DNA from 3 places in the Nocardioides sp. NBC_00163 genome. Region 1 is predicted to be linked to each of the others. Evidence: predicted binding sites of a transcription regulator. Region 1 holds the regulator's gene; each other region holds the start of a gene.
What was found. The regulator LexA, encoded in region 1, represses DNA repair genes until DNA is damaged. The targets are predictions, from matches to a motif close to TCGAACANNTGTTCGA.
Positions count from the first base shown of each region.

Region 2: OG801_RS10740 (alpha-ketoglutarate-dependent dioxygenase AlkB) is a predicted target of LexA. The motif match lies at 2,038-2,053, and genes of this name have one in related genera.
Region 3: recA (recombinase RecA) is a predicted target of LexA. The motif match lies at 2,168-2,183, and genes of this name have one in related genera.

Region 1 is NZ_CP108155.1:3,879,986-3,887,094, reverse strand. Features, by position in the region: gene nrdR (transcriptional regulator NrdR) at 1-89, opposite strand, end outside; gene OG801_RS18675 (hypothetical protein) at 488-1,381, shown strand; gene OG801_RS18670 (LysM peptidoglycan-binding domain-containing protein) at 1,494-1,871, opposite strand; gene lexA (transcriptional repressor LexA) at 2,054-2,821, shown strand; gene OG801_RS18660 (alkaline phosphatase D family protein) at 2,917-4,587, shown strand; gene OG801_RS18655 (MXAN_6640 family putative metalloprotease) at 4,722-6,230, shown strand; gene OG801_RS18650 (ATP-dependent DNA helicase) at 6,286-7,109, opposite strand, start outside.
Region 2 is NZ_CP108155.1:2,229,405-2,236,513, forward strand. Features, by position in the region: gene OG801_RS10720 (MFS transporter) at 1-529, shown strand, start outside; gene OG801_RS10725 (DUF4031 domain-containing protein) at 526-783, opposite strand; gene OG801_RS10730 (hypothetical protein) at 861-1,211, shown strand; gene OG801_RS10735 (GntR family transcriptional regulator) at 1,213-1,926, opposite strand; gene OG801_RS10740 (alpha-ketoglutarate-dependent dioxygenase AlkB) at 2,074-2,685, shown strand; gene OG801_RS10745 (AAA family ATPase) at 2,918-3,931, shown strand; gene OG801_RS10750 (DUF58 domain-containing protein) at 3,945-4,832, shown strand; gene OG801_RS10755 (hypothetical protein) at 4,819-5,322, shown strand; gene OG801_RS10760 (VWA domain-containing protein) at 5,313-6,392, shown strand; gene OG801_RS10765 (vWA domain-containing protein) at 6,389-7,109, shown strand, end outside.
Region 3 is NZ_CP108155.1:670,998-678,106, reverse strand. Features, by position in the region: gene OG801_RS03345 (DUF305 domain-containing protein) at 1-163, opposite strand, end outside; gene OG801_RS03340 (hypothetical protein) at 258-701, opposite strand; gene OG801_RS03335 (DUF4396 domain-containing protein) at 834-1,568, shown strand; gene OG801_RS03330 (VOC family protein) at 1,658-2,119, shown strand; gene recA (recombinase RecA) at 2,377-3,435, shown strand; gene OG801_RS03320 (regulatory protein RecX) at 3,503-4,216, shown strand; gene OG801_RS03315 (phosphoribosyltransferase) at 4,213-4,713, shown strand; gene OG801_RS03310 (GNAT family N-acetyltransferase) at 4,737-5,432, shown strand; gene OG801_RS03305 (PPK2 family polyphosphate kinase) at 5,473-6,315, shown strand; gene OG801_RS03300 (HipA family kinase) at 6,312-7,094, shown strand; gene OG801_RS03295 (DUF3037 domain-containing protein) at 7,094-7,109, shown strand, end outside.

The DNA.
Region 1 (7,109 bases):
ACCCGGCGGCGCCGGATCTGGCCACCGTCCTCGGCCACGCGGGAGTCGAGCACCTTGGTGTCGCTGTGTCGGCAGAACGGACAGTGCACGGTAGAGCCCCTCTCGTGAGACCTGTGGATCCAGGCCGTCTCATTGGCGGCCCGAGCCTGTGGAACCTGTGGATATGAGCGTGAGTCCCTGTGGAACAACACCCCCATCGCTGTGGGCCATCCGCCCGTTCATGTGAACTAGATGTGGATAACTACAGCGGTGTAACTACTAGATGTAGTGGTAACCGTACGCCCGCCCCCACGACGATGCAAGCGAGCGTCGGGTTTACCCGCGTGCCCGGCGTGTCGCCGGTCAAACACCGAAAGATTCCGGTTCAGCGGCGACGGACTGGCCTGGATGAGTAAGAATGACCCCCGTGACAAACATCTCCGGAGGAAATCGCGTCGGGTCGCGGAGAGGCACGCGCCCCAGAAGCGGTCCCCGGCCACCTTTCATCTTGCCTGCGATCGCGACACTGGCCTTCCTCGTCATCTGGGGAGTGCTCGTGTGGGTCGCCGTCGGTTTCGGGGCCGACGCACGGGGAGGCGATTCCGGCGCCTGGGCGAAGCTCGCCATCGCGGCGGTCGTTGCAGTCGCCTGCCTCTTCCTGACCTTCACCTTCGCCGGGAAGGCCTGGCGGGCCTTCTCCGGCTCCCCCACCACGCCACCCACCGACGACTACGCCGGAAGCCACTCCAACGCCTACGTCGAGGAGCAGGACTACTCGGCCCCGGCCTACGCCGACCAGGCCTACCCTGAGCAGGCTTACCCGGAGCAGGACTACTACGGCACCGGCTCCTACGGCTACGACGACACCGGCTACGGCCGGCACAGCTCCGACACCGGGAGCCAGCCGCCCTACGGCGACACCTCGAACCGCTCGGCCTACACCGACACCGGCTCCCAGTCGCCGTACGGCTACCCCAGCAGCGATCAGGGCTACGGCAACACCGGCAGCCGGGCCGCCTACGGCGCATCGTCCTACCAGCCGCCGACCAGCCCGCCGCCCACCCCACAGCCCTACTACTCGAGCCCGCCGACACCGACGTCGACGCCGCAGAGCACTCCGGGGTACGGCTCGCAGGGATACGGCACGGACAGCTACCCCACTCAGCAGGCGGGCTCCCCGCAGTATCAGTCCGGCGCCTACCAGACCCCGACCGGCTACGGCCAGACCGGCTCGCGGGCTCGACTGACCCAGGACCCCGCCGCAACCCAGGCGATGCCCTCCCAGCGTCAGCCCCAGGACCCGCCGGTCGAACCGGACGACGAGTGGCCGCCGCGGCACGGCACTCGCAACAAGCAGTGGCCGCCGGCCGAGCCGGACAGCCCCTACCGCGGGCGCCACTGACCCGACGCAGCGAGAGTGCTGCAGACGCTTCCCATCGTCTGCAGCACTCTCACTCTTTTTCCCGGTAGCCGGCCGCCAGGGTCGAAGGAGCAGCCGGACATCTGTGCGGCGCCTAGGGCGCGGTCGGAACGATCAGCGTCTGTCCGGACACGAGCATCGAGGACTCGAGACTGTTGAGCTCCTTGATCCTCTGCTCCATCTCCCGAATCGAGGAGTCGGTGCCGGCGACGGCCTTCGAGGAGATGTCCCAGAGCGTGTCGCCATCGCCGACGACCATCGCGTGGGCGGTGGAGGAGGGACTTTTGTCGGCACCGTTCTCCACGGCGAACGCCACCTTCGCCCCGATCAGCGCGATCCCGAAGAGCACGACGAGCGCGAATGCGAACACGACGACTCGTCCGCGACGAGTGAGTCGCACGGTCGAGCGACGCACCTCCGGCGCCGGACGCGGTGGCTCGGCTACGGGCAGCACATAGACTGTTGCACTCATCTCACGGCCTCCTGATCACCAGTCTCTCGATCACGTGTTCGATCGAGCACATGTTCGAAGGTAGATCACGTGTTCGAACAACGCAAGTAGCGACCCCAAGAATTTTCGAACGCCGACACGCGCCGACCACGAGGTCGAACAAATGTTTGATGTCGTGGTGCCAGAGGGACTAATGTGGTGACATGACCACGCAGAAGACAGGCACCGGATCAGGCGGTTCGAAGAAGAGCCGCGTCCGCGAGCTGCCCGACGGGCCGCCGGACGCGACCGGGCTCACGCCGCGTCAGCAGCGCATCCTCGCTCACCTGCGCGACAGCATCGAGCAGCGCGGCTACCCGCCCAGCATGCGCGAGATCGGCGCCGCGGTCGGGCTGACCAGCACCAGCAGCGTCGCCCACCAGCTCCGCGCGCTGGAGCAGCGTGGTCTGATCCGCAAGGACCCGAAGCGACCGCGCGCCCTCGAGGTCTTCCTCCCGGAGGTGATGGCCCACCGCAAGGCCATGTCCGGCGAGGAGCCCGAGTCGACGATCACCGCCGAGGCCGACATCAACCCCAACCCCGACGCCGCCATGGTCCCCCTGGTCGGGCGGATCGCGGCCGGTGGCCCGATCCTGGCCGAAGAGACCTCGAGCCAGCAGAGCATCGAGGACGTCTTCCCGCTGCCCAAGCAGCTGGTCGGCAACGGCGATCTCTTCCTGCTCTCGGTCTCCGGTGACTCGATGGTCGACGCGGCGATCTGCGACGGCGACTTCGTGGTCGTGCGCCAGCAGCCGACCGCCGAGAACGGCGAGATCGTGGCCGCGCTGATCGACGGCGAGGCCACCGTCAAGACGCTCTCCCGCAAGGACGGCAAGGTCTGGCTGCTGCCGCACAACGCTGCGTACGAGCCGATCGACGGCACCCACGCGACGATCCTCGGCAAGGTGACGGCGGTCCTGCGCAGCCTCTGAGTCCTGCGCCACCTCCCGGAACGAGTCCGGGAACACTGCGTGAAATCCAGCCGCCGGCCCATGACAGGGCCGGCGGCTGCGTCGTTCCCTACAGCGTGACCCAGACGCAGATCGACCGCCGCACCCTCATCGCCGCCGGGCTGGCGACCGCCGCGGGAGCGGGAGCCATCGCGCTCCCTGAGCCCGGCGAGGCCGCCAGCGGCTCGCTCAACCACTTCCAGCACGGCGTCGCCTCCGGCGACCCGCTCCCGGACCGCGTGGTCATCTGGACCCGGGTCACGCCAACGACGGACGCGACTCCCGGGTCCGGGCAGGGCGAGGAGGTCCTGGTCCGCTGGGAGGTCTCGCCCACCGCGGACTTCGGCCGCGTCACCGCGAAGGGATCCCAGCAGACGGGTCCCGACCGCGACCACACCGTGAAGCTCGACGTCACCCGCCTGGCGCCGGAGAGCTGGTACTTCTACCGCTTCACCTACAACGGCCAGACCAGCCGCGTCGGCCGCACCCGCACCGCTCCGGCCGCGGACGCGGTCCCGGAGAACGTACGTTTCGGGGTGGTCTCCTGCTCCAACCTGCAGGCCGGCTGGTTCGCGTCCTACCGCCACCTGGCCGCCCGCGACGACCTGCACGCGATCCTCCACCTGGGCGACTACCTCTACGAGTACGGCCCCGGCGAGTACGGCTACGGCATGGCCAACGAGGACGTCCGGCCGCACGAGCCGGCCCACGAGATGCACACGCTGGCCGACTACCGGATCCGGCACGCGCAGTACAAGCGCGACGTCGACCTCTCCGCCGCCCACGCCCGGCTGCCCTGGATCGTCACCTGGGACGACCACGAGTCGGCCAACGACGCCTGGCTGCTCGGCGCCGAGAACAACGAGCCCGGCGAGTACGACTGGATCGACCGCAAGACCAACGCCAACCAGGCCTACGACGAGTGGATGCCGCTGCGCGTCGATGGCACAGCGACGGTGGAGACCGACGGCCATCTCCACGACCGCATCTACCGGCGGCTGCGTTTCGGCAACCTGCTCGAGCTGAGCATGCTCGACCTGCGCTCCTACCGCTCCCAGCAGGTCGCCCGCACCGACCTCGCCGGCGTCGACGACCCCGACCGCACGATCACCGGCGACGAGCAGCTGGAGTGGCTCAAGGACGGCCTGCTCACCGACGCTCAGTGGAAGATCGTCGGCAACCCGGTGATGATCGCGCCGGTCACCTTCGGTGCGCTTCCGAAGAGCCTGATCACCCCGGTCAACGACGTCACCGGCCTGCTGCCCGACAACGGCATCGCCTACAACGTGGACCAGTGGGACGGCTACACCGCCGACCGCACCGAGCTCTTCGAGCACATCCGCAACAACGCGATCACCGACACCGTCTTCGTCACCGGCGACATCCACTCAGGTTGGGCCTGCGACCTGCCGTACGACTCCGCCGTCTACCCGCTCGGCAAGACCGCCGGAGTGGAGTTCGTCGCCACCTCGGTGACCTCGAACAACCTCAAGGACATCCTCGGTGCGCCGCGCCGTTCGGTCAGCCTGACGGTCGAGAGCATCATCAGGACCGCCAACCGCCACGTCCGCTACCTCAACTTCGACGACCACGGCTTCTCCGTCCTCGACGTGACCCGCAACCGCGCCCAGATGGACTGGTACGTCATCGGCGAACGCAAGGACTCCAATACTGCCGCCACCTGGACCAGGTCGTACGCCACCGCAACCGGAAGCAACAGGCTCCATCACGTCACGCAGCCCGTCTAGGCCATGTCCTAGGCCGTGTCCGCCGGACACAGCGGCACTCTGCGCTTAGACTGCCCAGGTCTGTCTTCCCGAACGTCTGGTATCTCATGCGAAACATTGCCCGCCGGATCAACCGTAAACAACGATCCCTCGTCTTGATCGCAGGCATGGTCGTCGCGACGTTCGTCGCCACCATGCCCGCAACCGGTTCGACGCCGGCGACCTCGGTGAGGACCGGCGGTGACACCAGCGCCGAGCAGCCGGTGACGGAGAAGGCGGCCCGGGAGGCGCTCGCCGCGGCCAAGAAGGTCAAGCGGAACCAGTCGGTGCGCGGCACCCGGCAGGTCGTGCCCGGGCGGCACGTCGCCGGCCGGCCCGACGCGACCATCGCGCTGACCGACCTGTGGAACGCCAAGGATGCCCTGGACGGCTCCAACAAGGCCGCCGCGCGGGAATTGCTCGCCCGCCCGCGCACCGCGGCCCAGACCTGCAGCGACGCGGTCTGCGTCCACTACACGCCAGGCAAGGGCGGCGACCGCGCCTCGACGACGTACGCGACCCAGGTCCGTGACGTGGTCACGAAGGTCCACAACCTCTACGTGCAGGCGGGCTACCGCAAGCCCGCCGCCGACAAGGCGGTCACTCCGGGCAAGGTCGACATCTACCTGGAGAACCTCTACGACGAGGGCTACTACGGCTACTGCGCGCCCGAGACTAAGGTCTCCAAGACCGCCGCGACGGCCTACTGCGTCCTGGACAACGACTACGCCACCAGCGAGTACGGCTCGTACAACACGCCCACCGAGAACCTCCGTGTGACCGCCGCTCACGAATACTTCCACGCCGTCCAGTTCGCCTACGACGCCGGCGAGGACCGCTGGATGATGGAGTCCACCGCGACCTGGGTCGAGGACGAGGTCTACGACAGCATCAACGACAACCGGCAGTACCTGGGCTACGGCCAGCTCGAGGACCAGCGCAAGCCGCTGGACAACTCCTACGCCTCCAACCTCGGCATCTACGGCAACTGGATCTTCTTCCGCTACCTCTCCGAGCGCTTCGCCAGGGAGCGGGGTGGCCTGCCGGCCGTGGTCCTCGATATCTGGAACCGAGCCCCGTCGACCTACTCCACCCTCGCCATCCGCCGGGCGCTCGCCGACCGCGGCACCACCCTGAAGACGCAGTACACCCGCTTCGCCGCCGCCAACCTGGCACCCTCGAAGACCTACAGCGAGGGCGGCGCCTACTACGCGCCGGTCTACGACGGCCGCACCGCGCTGCCCGCCAAGCGACAGACCGTCGACGGCAAGTTCACGCTGAAGCACCTCACCTACGCCTCGCAGCGTCTGGTCCCGAAGAAGGTGGGCAAGGGCTGGAAGCTGCGGGTGAAGGTCGACCTGGCCCGACCCAGCGCCAACGCCGCCGTGGTCAGCATCTTCCGCACCGACGGCACCCGCGGCGTCTACTACCTCAAGCCCAACAGCAAGGGCATCGCCACCAAGACCATCGAGGGCTTCTCCTCGAAGCGGATCCGCAAGGTCGAGGTCACCTTCGCCAACGCGAGCAGCAACTTCAAGTGTGGCCAGGGCACCGCGTTCTCCTGCCACGGCGTCGCGACCCCCGACAAGGCCACCCACCGCTGGTGGGCGAAGACCTACCGCTGACCCAACCCACGCCGAGTCGGCTCGTCTTGACGAGCCGACTCGGCGTGCATTTCGGTCAGGCCGAGGCCATCTCCGAGAGCCGCTTGAGGGCCTTTCGTACAACGTCGGGGTCGGTGGTGGCCCACATCGGCGGCAGGCTGGCCTTGAGGAATCCGCCGTAGCGGGCGGTGGCGAGGCGGGCATCCAGGACGGCCACGACGCCACGGTCGGTGGTGGTGCGGATCAGCCGGCCGGCGCCCTGCGCGAGCAGCAGCGCCGCATGGGTGGCGGCGACCTGCATGAACCCGTTGCCGCCGGCCTTGTCGGCCGCCTGCTGCCGGGCCGACATGAGCGGGTCGTCGGGCCGCGGGAACGGGATCCGGTCGATGATCACGAGCTGGCAGGTGTCGCCGGGGACGTCGAGGCCCTGCCACAGCGACAGCGTGCCGAAGAGCACCGTGTGCGGGTCGGCGACGAACTGCGCGGCGAGTTCGGGCAGCTGTGCGTCGCCCTGGGCCAGCGTGGTCAGGTGAGGCAGCTTCTGGCGCACGACCTCGGCGGCGGCCTCGGCGGCACGACGGGACGAGAAGAGCCCGAGCGTACGTCCGTCGGCGGCGTCGACGAGGTCGACGATCTCGTCGAGGGTCTTGGCGCCCATGCCGTCGCGCCCGGGAGGAGGCAGGTGGCGGGCGACGTAGAGGATCCCCTGCTTGCCGTAGTCGAACGGGCTGCCGACATCTAGGCCGATCCACGGCAGCACGTCATCGGTACGCTGCGCCGCGGCGCCCACCGCGGTGCGCTCCTCCGCCTTGAGCCCGAGGGATCCGGCCACGGGGCCGAAGTCGCCGCCGAGCTTGAGGGTCGCCGAGGCGAAGACGACAGTCTTCTCGGTGAGCAGCT
Region 2 (7,109 bases), 1.7 Mb from region 1:
CATTCTCATCGCCGAGGACCTCGGCACCGTGGCCGCGATGCGCGACTTCGACCGCACCGCCCTGCTCGGGCTCGTCATGGCGATCTGGGCGCTCGGCTCGCTGCTCGGCGCACTCATCTACGGCGCCCTCAACAGCCACCCCTCCACCGCGGTGATGCTCGTCCTGCTGGGTGCGACGACGGTCCTGACCGCGTTCGCCTGGGACCCGGTCTCCTTCACCGTCCTGCTCCTGCTCAGCGGCTTCTTCTGCGCACCGACCCTGACCGCCGCGCTCGAGGCGATCACCAGCAGCGTCCCTTCGAACGTACGCGGCGAGGTGATGGGCTGGCACGGCTCGGCCATCACCCTCGGCAGCGCCGTCGGCGCCCCCACCGCCGGGTTCGCCATCGACCTGATCGGCTGGCAGGGCGGCTTCGTCCTCGGCGGCGGCCTCGGCCTGCTCATCGCGGCGGCCATCTGGCTCACCACGCGACGGATGTCCACCCCAGCGGAGGCGTCGCTCCCGCCGGGCGAGAAGTCACCCGCCTAACGGGGTTTGCGGCGGCGTAGGCCGGCGGCGAGGAGAGCGGAGACCAGAACCCGAGAGGTGACCTCGACGGCACCCGCGGCGACCATGTCGTCGTAGACCTCGGCGGGTACGTCGTAATGGTCCCGGTCGAAGCCTCGGGCCGGGATGCCCATCCGGCTCGCGAAGGCGTGCAGCTCCTCGTAGGAGGTGTCACTGGCGAGGTGGGACCACATCCGGCCGCGACTGGGTACGTTCGGCGGGTCGATGAGGATCACGGGCCATTCTTACCGTGTTCACCCTGAGACCACAGGCTGCGTCCACAGCCTTGACCGGTCGGCAAGAATGGTCCGTGATGAACACGACAGTGCTGTTCGAGGCTCGGGCGAGGGTGCTCCATGACCTCGATGCCCGCGGACTCGCCGGTGCGGCAGCCGTCTCCGCTCTCGAGGACGCGATGACCGAGCGTGGCTGGTGGGTGGAGCAGTGGCCGGAGGGCAAGGCGTACGTCGCCGGCCTGGTCGCCCAGGACGTCCAGGACCTCCTCTTCGACGGCGAGGCCTCGGCGCGCTGGCCGGTGTGCACCACGTGTCCGCCCGAGTCGCCGGTGCACTCGCTCCACATCACTCCCGACCTGGGAGGTCCGGATCCGATCTGGGTCTGTGAGGAGAGCGGTGACGTGGTCGCTCCGTTGGGCGACCTCTGACTCAGGACGGACCGAGCTGCAGGTGCAGCGCATAACGGTCAGCACGGTAGACCGAGCGGCACACCTCGACGTAGCGGTCCCCCGCGACCGACTTCCGCTGCCTGCGGAGCACGGGGACGCCGACCGAGAGGCCGAGCAGGGTGGCCTCCTCGATGTTGGCCACATCGGCACGGAAGGTGTCGTCGACCCACGACGGCCGCATCTGTCGACTGGCCAGCTCGGCGTAGAGACTGGTCGGCGCGGTCCGCTCGAGCATCCCGGGCACGATCGCCTCGTCGAGGTAGACGTCCTCGATGCAGATCGGCACCCCGTCACCGCGGCGCAGACGCCGCCAGTGGATGACGGCCGCACCTTCCTTGATGCTGAGCGCGCGGGCGATGGTGGGGCCGGCCTTCTCCCGGCCGAGCAGCAGGGTCTCGGAGGACGCCTGCATCCCCCGGCGAGCCATCTCCTCGCTGAACCCGAGCACCGGGCTCGCCGCCCGCGGCGGGCGCGCCACGAAGGTGCCCCGGCCCGGGATCCGAACCAGCAGACCGTCGGCGACGAGAGCGTCGAGCGCCTGCCGCACGGTGGCCCGGGCGACGCTGAACTTCTGGACCAGCTCGCGCTCGGAGGGCGCGGAGGCACCAGGGCTTTCGCCGATGACCAGCTCCCTGACGTACTCACGGATCTGGACGTGCTTGAGCGACCGCTCTCCCTCGACCGACCGGACCATGACCAGAGCGTAGGTGTACACCTCGCGTACGTCCCGAGTTTAGTCAAGTTGTGACATTGCAACGAGATGAGGCAGATCAACTGCAACGAAACGACAATATCCCGATTTCACTAGAACATGTGTTCGATCGCGAGGTATGGTGGCGGGGTGGACTTCCAGGGAACACTCTTCGCCCCCACAGACGACGAGACCACCGAGACGACCTACGAGCGGATCCATCTGGACCGCGGAGCCTGGGTGGACATCGCCCGCGGCTGGCTGCCCGATCCCGACGACGTCTTCGCCGCGCTGGTCAGCGACGTCCCCTGGCACGAGGAGCGCCGGCAGATGTACGACCGCGTCGTCGACGTGCCTCGGCTCCTGCACACCTATCTGCAGGGCGACCCGCTCCCCCACCCCCGTCTCGCCGAGGCCCGCGGCCGCCTCACCGCCCACTACCTGCCCGAGCTTGGCGAGCCGTTCGTCACCGCGGGCTGCTGCTACTATCGCGACGGCCACGACTCGGTCGCCTGGCACGGCGACAAGATCGGCCGGGGCCGCACCAACGACACGATGGTCGCCATCGTCTCCGTCGGCGACCCCCGCCGCCTCGCCCTGCGTCCCTACGGAGGCGGCAAGGGGATGAGCATCCAGATGGGCCACGGCGACCTCGTCGTCATGGGCGGCTCCTGCCAGCGCACCTGGGAGCACGCCATCCCCAAGGTCTCCTCCGCCGGCCCCCGGATCTCGGTCCAGTTCCGCCCCCGCAACGTCTTCTGAGGTCGCGCGGGCAGGGGCGCCGTCGCGAGCGTCGCGAGACGGGTGCGATGGCAAGGCGAAGCCTCGAAGGCGGTCTGGTTGCACCGTCGAGAGGCGACAACGCAGCCAGCGCGCCCGTATCGCGGCGCGTAGCAGGCGGCCCTGCCCGCGCGACCTCTTAGGTGGGTCCCAGATGCGTTCCGTACGCTGGTAGGAAAGGATGGGACCGACAGCCGACGCCCCTGGAGCCGCCTTGACCACCACCGCACCACCCATCGCCCCGCCGTCCGCTGAGGAGATCGCCAGGGCGAAGGAGATCGTCGGGCGGGTCAGCACCGCCTTCAGCAGCCGTGTGGTCGGCCAGGAGCGGCTCAGGACGGCGCTGCTGATCGCGCTCCTCTCCGAGGGTCATGTGCTGCTCGAGAGCGTGCCCGGGCTGGCCAAGACGCTGGCCGCCTCGACGCTGTCGCAGACGGTCAAGGCGCAGTTCTCCAGGATCCAGTGCACCCCCGACCTGCTGCCGAGCGACATCATCGGCACCCAGGTCTACGACCAGCGCAACCACGAGTTCGAGACCCAGCTCGGCCCGGTGCACGCCAACTTCGTGCTGCTCGACGAGATCAACAGAAGCTCCGCCAAGACACAGAGCGCCATGCTCGAGGCGATGCAGGAGCGCCAGACGAGCATCGCGGGCCACATCCACCCGCTGCCGCGCCCGTTCATGGTGCTCGCCACGCAGAACCCGATCGAGGAGGAGGGCACCTACGTCCTCCCGCACGCGCAGATGGACCGGTTCCTGCTCAAGGAGATCGTCAACTACCCCAGCGACGCCGAGGAGCTCGTCGTCCTGGAGCGCATCGAGGCCGGCACGCTCGGCCCCGACCACGAGGTGACCCGCCCGGTCGCCGACCCCGATGACGTGATCTGGCTCCAGGAGCTGACCAAGCGCGTCTACGTCGACCCGGCGATCAAGCGCTACATCGTCGCCCTCGTCCAGGCGACCCGTAACGCCCGCCAGCTCCTCGGGCCGGAGTCGGGTTCCTACGTCGAGATCGGCGCGTCCCCGCGTGCCTCGATCGCGTTCCTGCAGGCCTCGCGCGCGGCGGCGCTGCTGCTCGGCCGCTCCTACGTGACTCCTGAGGACGTTCGCGAGCTGCGCCACAGCATCCTGCGCCACCGGCTCCACCTCAGCTTCGAGGCACTGGCCGAGAAGGTCCAGCCCGAGATGCTGGTCGACGCGCTGGTCCGCGCTGTCCCGAGCCCCTGACCCGAGCACCGACATGGCGACGTACCTTCCCCGGATCCGCACGCGGTTGATGATCCATGCCCACCGCAAGGTCCTGGGCCTGCTCGACGGGGAGTACGCCAGCGTCCAGACCGGGCGCAGCATGGACTTCCACGACCTGAGGGAGTACGTCCCCGGCGACGACGTCAAGGACATCGACTGGAAGGCGACGGCCCGGTCCCGGAGCCTGCTGGTCAAACGGTTCACCGCCGAGCGCCAGCATCTGGTGCTGCTGGCGATCTCCACCGGCCGGAGCATGGCGGCCCAGGCGACCGGCACCACGACCAAGCGCGAGCTGGCGATCTTCACCGCCGGCCTGGTCGGCTGGCTGGGAGTACGCCACGGCGACAAGGTCGCGGTCGTCTACGGCGACTCGGAGACCCAGAAGCTCACCAAGTCCGCGGACACCGAGGTCGCGCTCGAGCGGGCGCTCGGGCAGGCCCACGACGCGATCACCCCCGACTCCGCCGAGGCCGACATCGTCGCCGTCCTGCGCCACATCGCCACCAACGTACGCCGCCGGGCGATCCTGCTCGTCGTCACCGACGAGCACTCGGTCAGCGACGAGATGGCCGCGGTCCTGCGCCGCCTCACCGTCCAGCACGAGGTCCTGGTCGCCGGCATCGACGACCTCGACCCCACCACCGCCGTGCCCGGCGGCGCCCCGACCGTCGACATCGACACCGTCTCCGCCCTGCCGGGATGGCTCACCGGCGACTCGGTCCTCCAGGCTCAGTACGCCGAGCTGGCCGCCGCCGAGGAGCACGGCCTGCGCGGCACCCTGGACCGCCTGGGCATCGCCTACCAGCGCGTCCAGGACGACGCCACCGCCATCGGCGCCGTCTTTCATCTCCTGCAGAGGCACCGCCATGCGCGCCGGTAGCGTCCCCGAGGAGTTCCAGCAGCCACTGGCCCACTCGGGCTGGTGGCTGGTGCTCGCGCTCGCGCTGCTCGCCGCGATGGCGCTCTACTACATCGCGGTCATCCTGCTGACCCGCAAGCGCCGGCCGGTCGTCGAGTTCGAGACGCCCTGGGTGCCCGAGCCGCGTGACCTCCGTGCCGAGCACCTGGCCGAGATCGACCGGATCGAGCGGGCGGTGCACCGTGGCGACGTACCGGCGCGGGTCGGTCACCAGCACCTGAGCCGCACCGTGCGCGACTACGTCGCCGAGGTCAGCCAGATCCCGGCCGACAAGATGGTCCTCGCCGACCTGAAGGCGACCGTACGCAGCGACCCCCGCACGCGCCCGCTGGCGATGGCCGTCGAGGTGATGTACCCACCCGCCTTCGCCTCCGAGGAGGAGGGCAAGGCTTCCGAGCGCTTCCCCGAGGCGCTCAGCCGGGCCCGTCAGGTGGTGACGACATGGACCTGAGATGGCCCGTTCTCGGCGCGATCGTGCTGGTCCTCGCCATCATCGCGATCGCCGCGATCGTCGTGTTCGCCGCCCGGGTGCATCGCCGCCCGGCCGACGCGGTGCTCGTCGCCCACACCGCGCGGCTCAAGCGGCTCCCCCGGTTCCGTGAGCTCGCGGCCCAGCAGCGGTGGTTGTCCTGGTGGCAGACCGCGGGGATCGCGCTCGCGGTGATCGGGTGCATCTGGCTGATCGCCCGGCCGCAGGCCACCGACATCACCCAGAACCGCTACTCCACCCGCGACATCGTGCTCTGCCTCGACGCCTCGACCTCGATGTTCGACGAGGACACCCAGGTCACCCAGGCCTACTCCCAGCTCGTCGCCGGCCTCAACGGCGAGCGGGTCAGCCTCGTCCTGTGGAGCGACGCCGCGGTCACCGTCTTCCCGCTCACCGACGACTACGGCTGGGTGCAGGACGAGCTGGCGCGGGCCGGCCGGGCCTTCGCCCTCGGCGACCAGGAGTACGTCGCCGGCACCTACCTCGGAAAGGAGCGGGCGAGCCTGATCAGCGACGGGATCGTCTCCTGCGTCAAGCGCTTCGACCTGTCCAACTCCGAGCGCGGCCGGGCGGTCATCGTCGCCTCCGACAACGACCCGCAGGGCGGGCCTCCGGTCTACACGCTGCCCGAGGCCACCGAGTTCGCCAAGGAGCGCGATGTCCAGCTCTACGGCATCGGCTCCGCCGACCTCAGTTTCCAGGAGGACAAGCGCGCCACCTTCGACAAGGCGATGACCGACACCGGCGGCACCTTCTCGCTGCTCGGTGACGACGGCTCGATCGAGTCGATCCTGGCCGGCATCGACCGGCTCTCCGCCGACGAGGTCATCGAGCCGCCGAAGTACCAGATCCGCGACGCTCCCGGCTGGCCGATCGCCACGATCGTCCTCGGGGTCCTCATGCTGATCGCCGGGTGGGTCTACGCCCTGGTCCGCTCCGGACGGCTGTCCCCGGGCCCGTCGTCCCGGCCGGCGCCGCCCGGAGGCTCGTTGCCCGCTCAGACCCGGCCACCGAGCGAGGTGGCCCGATGAGCGCCAGAGGGTGGCAGATCCTCACGCTCGTACGCCGCGCGCTGATCGTTCTGCTCACCGTCGTCGTCCTGGTGCGGCCGAGCTGGGGCGCGGCACCGGCGGAGATGCGTACGGCCGATCTCGATGTCCTCGTCGTGGTCGACCGGACACGGTCGATGGTCGCCGAGGACGCACCCGGCGGCGAGGCCCGGATGACGCAGCTCAAGAAGGACCTCAAGGCGCTCTCGGCGGCGCTGCCCTCGGTGCGGTTCGGTGCGATCACCTTCGGTGGCGAGGTCGTCCGCACCGAGATGCCGTTCACCTACGACACCACCGCCTTCAACGCCTGGGTCGACGGGCTCTACGCCGAGCGGGCCTTCGACGGTTCCGGATCGATGGTCGATGCTCCGCGCGATGCGGTCATCGAGGCCCTCGAGCGTGATCAGGAGCGCTTCCCCGAGCGGCGCCGGATCGTGGTGTTCGCCTCCGACGGCGAGAACACCCGCGAGGGCGTCGACCAGCAGTCGTTCGCCGAGGTCGACGACCTCTCGGCCGGCGGCATGGTGCTCGGCTACGGCACCGAGGGGGGCGGCCGGATGCCCTGGGACGACGAACGTCCCCAGGACGGCTACCTCAAGGACGGCGACGGCCAGGACGCCCGCTCCCGGATCGACCTGGCCAACCTGCGCGAGATCGCAGGTCAGATGGGTCTTCAGACGATTCACCGCACGACGAAGG
Region 3 (7,109 bases), 2.9 Mb from region 1:
TCATGTCGGTCGCGAAGGCGACATCGGCCTTGTTGTTCTCGGTCTCCGAGAGCTTCTGAGGAGCCTCGGCCTCCTCGCTGCCGCCACAGGCGGACAGGGTGAGCAGCACGGCTAGGCCGGCTGCCGCCCAGGTCGCGCGGAAGAGGGGACGTTGCGTACGCATCTGTTGTTTCTCCTTGTCAAGTGCTGATTACGGGCATCGCTGACCCACCTGCGGACCGCGGGCGTGGCCCGGGTCGCGGGTGGGGTCGGGCCGCTCAGCACCTGATGACGGAGTAGGCCCATACGGAGGGCGGGCCGGTCGCGGGACAGGTGAGCAAGGGCGCGAATCCGCTGGTCCGGGACCAGCCGCGGGCCCGCGAGAGCCACCAGGCAGGAGTACGCCGCCACAGCCCGCTCAGGAGCAGCGCGCCGGCGGCGAGCAGGAACGCCGCGCACAGCATCATCGCCGTGTGCCCGGCGTCGCCCGGGTGTCCGGCGTCCTCGGCCGCGCCATGGCCGAAGTGTTCGAGAGCGTGCGTGTGCTCGACGTGGGCGGCGGGCAGGCTCAGCGCGCCGTGCTCACCATCGGAGTCGGTGCCGTGGAGGCTAAGCCCATGCATGGCCAGCAGACCGGCGACCGTGACCACGACCGCTGCCAGCAGACCGGCGCGCGCGACCGCACGGGTCGTCCGCTGTCGTCGTCGCGCTGCCGTCCACACACCGCACACCCTAAGGAGTCCTTCGCGGTTGGACAAAGTGGGCTATCTGGCCGGACTTCGCTTGCGATCACATACCCCCATGGGGTATGAATGAGGGGTAGGTACACCGAACGATCGATCAAGGGGAGCGACATGACGTCGCATGACGAGCACGTGCACGCCGAACACGACCACGCCGGACATCAGCACGCGATGCACGAGGGTCACGAGGGTCACGAGGGCCATGGCGACCACTCGGCTCATGACGCGCATGGTGCGCACGGGGGCGGGGTGAACGCGATGGCGGCCAGCGCCACGCTGCACTGCCTCACCGGCTGTGCGATCGGTGAGATCGCCGGACTGATGATCGGCACCGCGATCGGCCTCAGCACGGGGTGGACGATCGCCCTGGCCGTCACGCTCGCGTTCGCCTTCGGCTACGCCCTCTCGACCCTGCCGCTGCTCAAGTCGGGCCTGGCCGTCGGTGCGGCGTTCAGCGTCGTGCTCGCCGCCGACACCCTCTCGATCGCGACGATGGAGCTGGTCGACAACCTGGTCATGGCGCTCATCCCCGGGGCCATGGAGGCCGGGCTGGTCAACGTCGTGTTCTGGATCGGGATGATGATCGCCCTCTCGGTGGCCTTCGTGGCGGCCTTCCCGGTCAACCGATACCTGCTCCAGCGGGGCAAGGGGCATGCGCTCACCCACCAGTACCACGGAGCGGAGCCGGTCCAGGAGGGCGTACGCCGCTTCATCCCGTCCTTCTCCAGCGGTGCCCTGGCCGCAGTGATCATCGCCTTCATGCTCGGTGGCCTGTCGGTTGCCGTCGCCGACGAGATGGGTGGCGGCTCGGCCCCCGCCGAACAGGTCGAGATGCAGGGCCACTGAGGCGGGCCTCGGTTCACCCTTGACCTCAAGTTCAGTTGAGCTCCTAGGTTCGTGAACATCCGAGCAACCGCCTGAGGAGACATGCCCGTATGACTGCCACCGCCATCCCGGAGACGTACCGCAATGCCGTCGTCGCCCACATCATGATCGACGGCGCCGCCGGAGCGATCGACTTCTACGCCCGCGCGTTCGGCGCCGAGGAACTGTTCCGTATCGAAGGCCCGGGTGGGCGGATCGTTCACGCCGAGGTCAAGATCCACGGGTCCGCGATCATGCTCGGCGATGCCGAGGGTCCGCTCTTCGGCGCGCCGACCACTGTCGGCAGCACCACGGTGGGGCTGCATGTCTTCGTGGACGACGTCGACGCGCTGGCGGAACGTGCCACGGTGGCAGGCGCGGAGTTGCTGCAGGCGCCGGCCGACCAGTTCCACGGTGATCGCACGGCCATTCTCAGGGACCCGTACGGCCATGTCTGGGTCTTCCTCACCCACCTGGAGGATCTCACGTTGGAAGAGGTGGCTCGCCGGGCCGAGGAACGCTTCTCGGCATGACGATCCGCTGAGGCCGCCGCTTCCGACACGCCCGAACAGGTGTTCACATCGAACGCTTGTTCGGGCTAGTGTGTGGTAGTAGGTGGAGCGTGGTTCGTGCTATCGGCCAGGCAAAAACAGGGTCGTGAAACACCGTGCCAGAGGGTCCCGTTCAAAACTGTCGGTGGTCCCGTCTAGCGTCTGCCTTGATGACGACGAAGACACGTGGACAAGCGGCAGGCAAGGGGAAGAAGTCTGCCCCTCAGGAAGGAAAGAACATGGCGGCAGGTGATCGCGAGAAGGCATTGGACGCCGCTCTCGCCAACATCGAGAGGCAGTTCGGCAAGGGCTCGGTCATGCGGCTGGGCGATGAGACCCGGGCTCCGCTGGAAGTGATCCCGACCGGCTCGATCGCGCTCGACGTGGCGCTGGGTCTGGGCGGTCTGCCCCGCGGGCGGGTCGTGGAGATCTACGGTCCGGAGTCCTCGGGTAAGACGACGGTGGCCCTCCACGCGGTCGCCAGCGCGCAGCGCGCCGGCGGCATCGTGGCCTTCATCGACGCCGAGCACGCGCTCGACCCGGAATACGCGAAGAACCTCGGCGTCGACACCGACGCCCTGCTGGTCTCCCAGCCCGACTCGGGTGAGCAGGCCCTGGAGATCGCCGACATGCTGATCCGCTCGGGCGCGCTCGACCTGATCGTCATCGACTCCGTCGCGGCGCTGGTGCCGCGGGCCGAGATCGAGGGCGAGATGGGCGACAGCCACGTCGGTCTGCAGGCTCGACTGATGAGCCAGGCGCTGCGAAAGATGACCGGTGCGCTCAACAACTCCGGCACGACCGCGATCTTCATCAACCAGCTGCGCGAGAAGATCGGCGTGATGTTCGGCTCGCCCGAGACCACGACCGGTGGTCGCGCACTGAAGTTCTACTCCTCGGTGCGACTCGACGTGCGCCGGATCGAGACGCTAAAGGACGGCACCGACATGGTCGGCAACCGCACCCGCGTCAAGGTCGTGAAGAACAAGGTGGCCCCGCCGTTCAAGCAGGCGGAGTTCGACATCATGTACGGGAAGGGCATCTCCCGCGAGGGCGGCCTGATCGACGTCGGTGTCGAGGCGGGCCTGGTGCGCAAGGCCGGCGCTTGGTACACCTACGAGGGCGACCAGCTCGGCCAGGGCAAGGAGAACTCCCGCAACTTCCTCAAGGACAACCCCGACCTGGCCAACGAGCTGGAGAAGCGGATCCTGGAGAAGCTCGGGGTCGTGCCGACGGTCGACGCCCCGGCCGACGGCGAGGCGCCCGTGGCCGAGCCCGCCGGCGTCGAGGACTTCTAGGTCCATAGGCACCGGCTGACTCGTGGCTTCGTCAAGGCCTGACCGTTCGTCCACCCAGGATCCCTGGGTGGACGAACGGCCCGCGCCCGACTGGCTGGGCGACGTCTCGCTCGGCGTCGAAGCCTGGGCCGGCAAGACCCCGTTGGTTGAGCCGTCCGTCCCGTCGGTTGAGCCGTCGTCGCGACGAAGGAGCGACGACGTGTCGAAACCAACACGTTCCCGCCGAAAGCAGCCTCGCCCCGCAGACCCTGCCGACCCCAAGAACGACCCCGAGCCCGACCACGAGGCGATCGCCCGCAAGATCCTCCTCGACGCCCTGACCGGCCAGGCGCGCAGCCGCAAGGAGCTCGCCGACAAGCTGGAGAAGAAGGAGGTCCCCGCAGCCCTGGCGACGCGGCTGCTGGACCGCTTCGAAGAGGTCGGCCTGATCGACGACGAGGCCTTCGCCAGGGCCTGGATCGCCAGCCGGCAGCCCGGAAAGGGCCTGGCCCGACGAGCCCTGGCCCAAGAGCTGCGCCGCAAGGGCATCGACGACGACGTGGCCCGCGATGCGCTCGACGAGATCGACCCCGACGACGAGCGTGAGGCCGGCCGGCGGATGGTCCGGCGCAAGTTGCGCTCCCTGGAGCGCTTCGACGACCAGACCAAGACCCGGCGTCTGGTGGGGATGCTCGCCCGCAAGGGATACGGCGCCGGTGTGGCCTACGGCATCGTTCGCGAGGAGCTCGCTCTGGCCGATGACGATGGCGCCGGCGGTCTCGTGTCAGAATCCGATCTGTGAGTGAGCAGCAAGAGCGCGAGATCCTGACCTACGACCTCTTCGGCACCGCGGTGCGCGACATCGCCCAGAAGGTCGTCGACAGCGGCTACGAACCCGACATCGTGCTCTCCATCGCCCGCGGCGGCCTCGCCCTCGGGATGGGTCTGGGCTACGCCCTCGACGTGAAGAACCTGTCCGCGATCAACGTGGAGTTCTACACCGGCGTCAACGAGCGTCTCGACGTCCCGATCATGCTCCCGCCGACCCCCGCGGCCGTCGACCTGACCGGGATGAAGGTGCTCATCGCCGACGACGTCGCCGACACCGGCAAGACCCTGGAGATCGTCCACGACTTCTGCGAGGGCCACGTGGCCGAGGCCCGCACGGCGGTGATCTTCGAGAAGCCGTGGACGGTGATCAACGCCGACTACGTCTACAAGAAGACCGACCGCTGGATCGACTTCCCGTGGTCCTCCCAGCCGCCGCTCGTCGACCGCCGCGGTGGCCAGGCCCACTGACCCCACGCGGTTAACCTGGGTGCATGTTCACGCCGGTTGCGGTCCACACCGGGACACACCGTCTCGGCGGAGTGACGCGCCCGGGGGAGAGCTGGGCAGCGGCGGCGACGAGGATCGCCGGGCGGCCTGCGTACGCGGTCGACCTCTCCGGTGAGGTGAAGGAGTTCTCCTCCGACCCGATGCCGGTGGTGGCGCTGCGGCCGATGACCCGCGGAGACCTGCCTCACCTGATCCGTTGGCTCAACGCGGAGCACGTGCACCACTGGTATGCCGTCGACGGTGAGCCGACGCCCGAGTGGGTGGCGGAGAACTACGGGCCCGACGTCGACGGCAAGACCCAGGTGACGTTCTGGGTGATTGAGGTCAACGGGCGCTCGATCGGCTTCTGCCAGGACTACCGGATCAGCGATGAGCCCGACTACGCGTTGCTCACCCCCGACCCGGACGCGATCGGCTTCGACTACGCGATCGGGGAGCCGGCCTTCGTGGGCCGTGGGATCGGGCCGCGGATGGCCTGGGTGTGGCTCACCTCGATCCCGCGCCGCTATCCCGGTGCGACGGCCTGCTTCGCGGCCCCCGACCACCGCAATGCCGCCTCGCTGCGGATGCTCGCCAAGGTCGGCTTCGAGCAGGGCACTTGGTTCGATGAGCCCCAGCCCGACGGATCGACGACCACGATGGTCGGCTGTTCGCTGGATCTGCGGCGCGTTCTCGGCTGACCCGCCCCGGTGGCTCCTCTTGCGGGCCTATCGTCGACCCATGAGCCTTCTTGACGAGCTGCGGCTACCGGCCGGACCGGTGGACCTACGGAAGTACGACACCAACTCCGCGCCGGGCGTCGGCGTCGACAAGGAGACCGGCAAGCAGGTGCTCGCCGAGCTCGGTCCGACGCTGATCGAGCTGCAGACCAAGCTGTTCGCCTCCAAGGAGAGCGACGACCCCAGGCGGGTGCTGCTCATCCTGCAGGGGATGGACACCTCCGGGAAGGGTGGCGTGCTCAAGCACACCGTCGGGCTGGTCGACCCCGTCGGCGTGAAGATCACCAGCTTCAAGGCGCCGACCGAGGAGGAGCGGGCCCAGGACTTCCTGTGGCGGATCGAGAGGGCGGTGCCGGAGCCCGGCTACCTCGGGGTCTTCGACCGCTCCCACTACGAGGACGTGCTGATCGGCCGGGTCCGCGGGCTCGCCGCCCCCGAGGAGATCGAGCGGCGCTACGGCGCGATCAACGACTTCGAGAACCGGCTGGCTGACGACAACACCGTCATCCTCAAGTGCATGCTGCACATCTCGCCGAAGGAGCAGAAGAAGCGGCTCCTGGCCCGCCTCGAGGACCCGACGAAGCACTGGAAGTACAGCCCCGGCGACATCGACGAGCGTCAGCTGTGGGACAGCTATCAGGAGGCGTACGAGATTGCGCTGGAGCGCACCAACACCGAGTACGCTCCGTGGTACCTCGTGCCGAGCGACAAGAAGTGGTATCGCAACCTGGCCATCGGCGAGTTGCTCCTGGAGACACTGGACCGGCTCGATCTCGACTGGCCCGCGCCCCGCTTCGACATCGCCGAGGAGAAGAGACGACTGGAAGAGGACACCATCTCGTGAGTCTTGAGACGGTGCGGGTGACGAGGTACGTCACCCCGCTCCGGGAAGGCGGCAGCCTGCCCGGGATCGTGGAGGCCGATGACCTCGGCACCTATGTCTGCAAGTTCCGTGGCGCCGGACAGGGGCTGCGGGTGCTGGTCGCGGAGGTGATCGTCACCGGCCTGTGCCGGGCGCTCGACATCCCCACGCCCGACCAGGTCGTGCTCGACCTGGATCCCGAGATCGCCCGTTACGAGGCCGACGAGGAGGTCCAGGACCTCCTCAACGTGAGCGCCGGGCTCAACCTCGGCATCGACTTCCTGGCGGGTGCCTTCGGCTACGACGCCGCCTACTCGCCCGAGCCGGCGCTGGCCGGGCGGATCCTGTGGATGGACGCGCTGATCGCCAACGTCGACCGCTCCTGGCGCAATCCCAACATGCTGCTGTGGAACGGCGCGCTCTACGTCATCGACCACGGCGCCTCGCTCTACTTCCACCACGTCTGGCCCGGCGGGGGCGGCGACCCGGCGCGCTACGCGGCGCAGCCCTTCGACACCTCCGAGCACATCCTGCGCGCCTTCGCGGACGAGGCGATCGCCCAGAACGACGAGCTCGCCTCGCGGCTCGACGACGCGGTGCTGGAGAAGGTGCTCGCCGACGTACCCGACGAGTGGCTCGAGCCCGTCCCCGGCTACGACACCCCGGAGTCGTTGCGCGAGCGCTACGTCGCGTTCCTGCGGGCGCGCCTCGACGGCGGGCGCCCGTGGCTGCCCGCTGCCGAGCCCGCCCAGGAGGCGTGATGGACGCCTACCAGT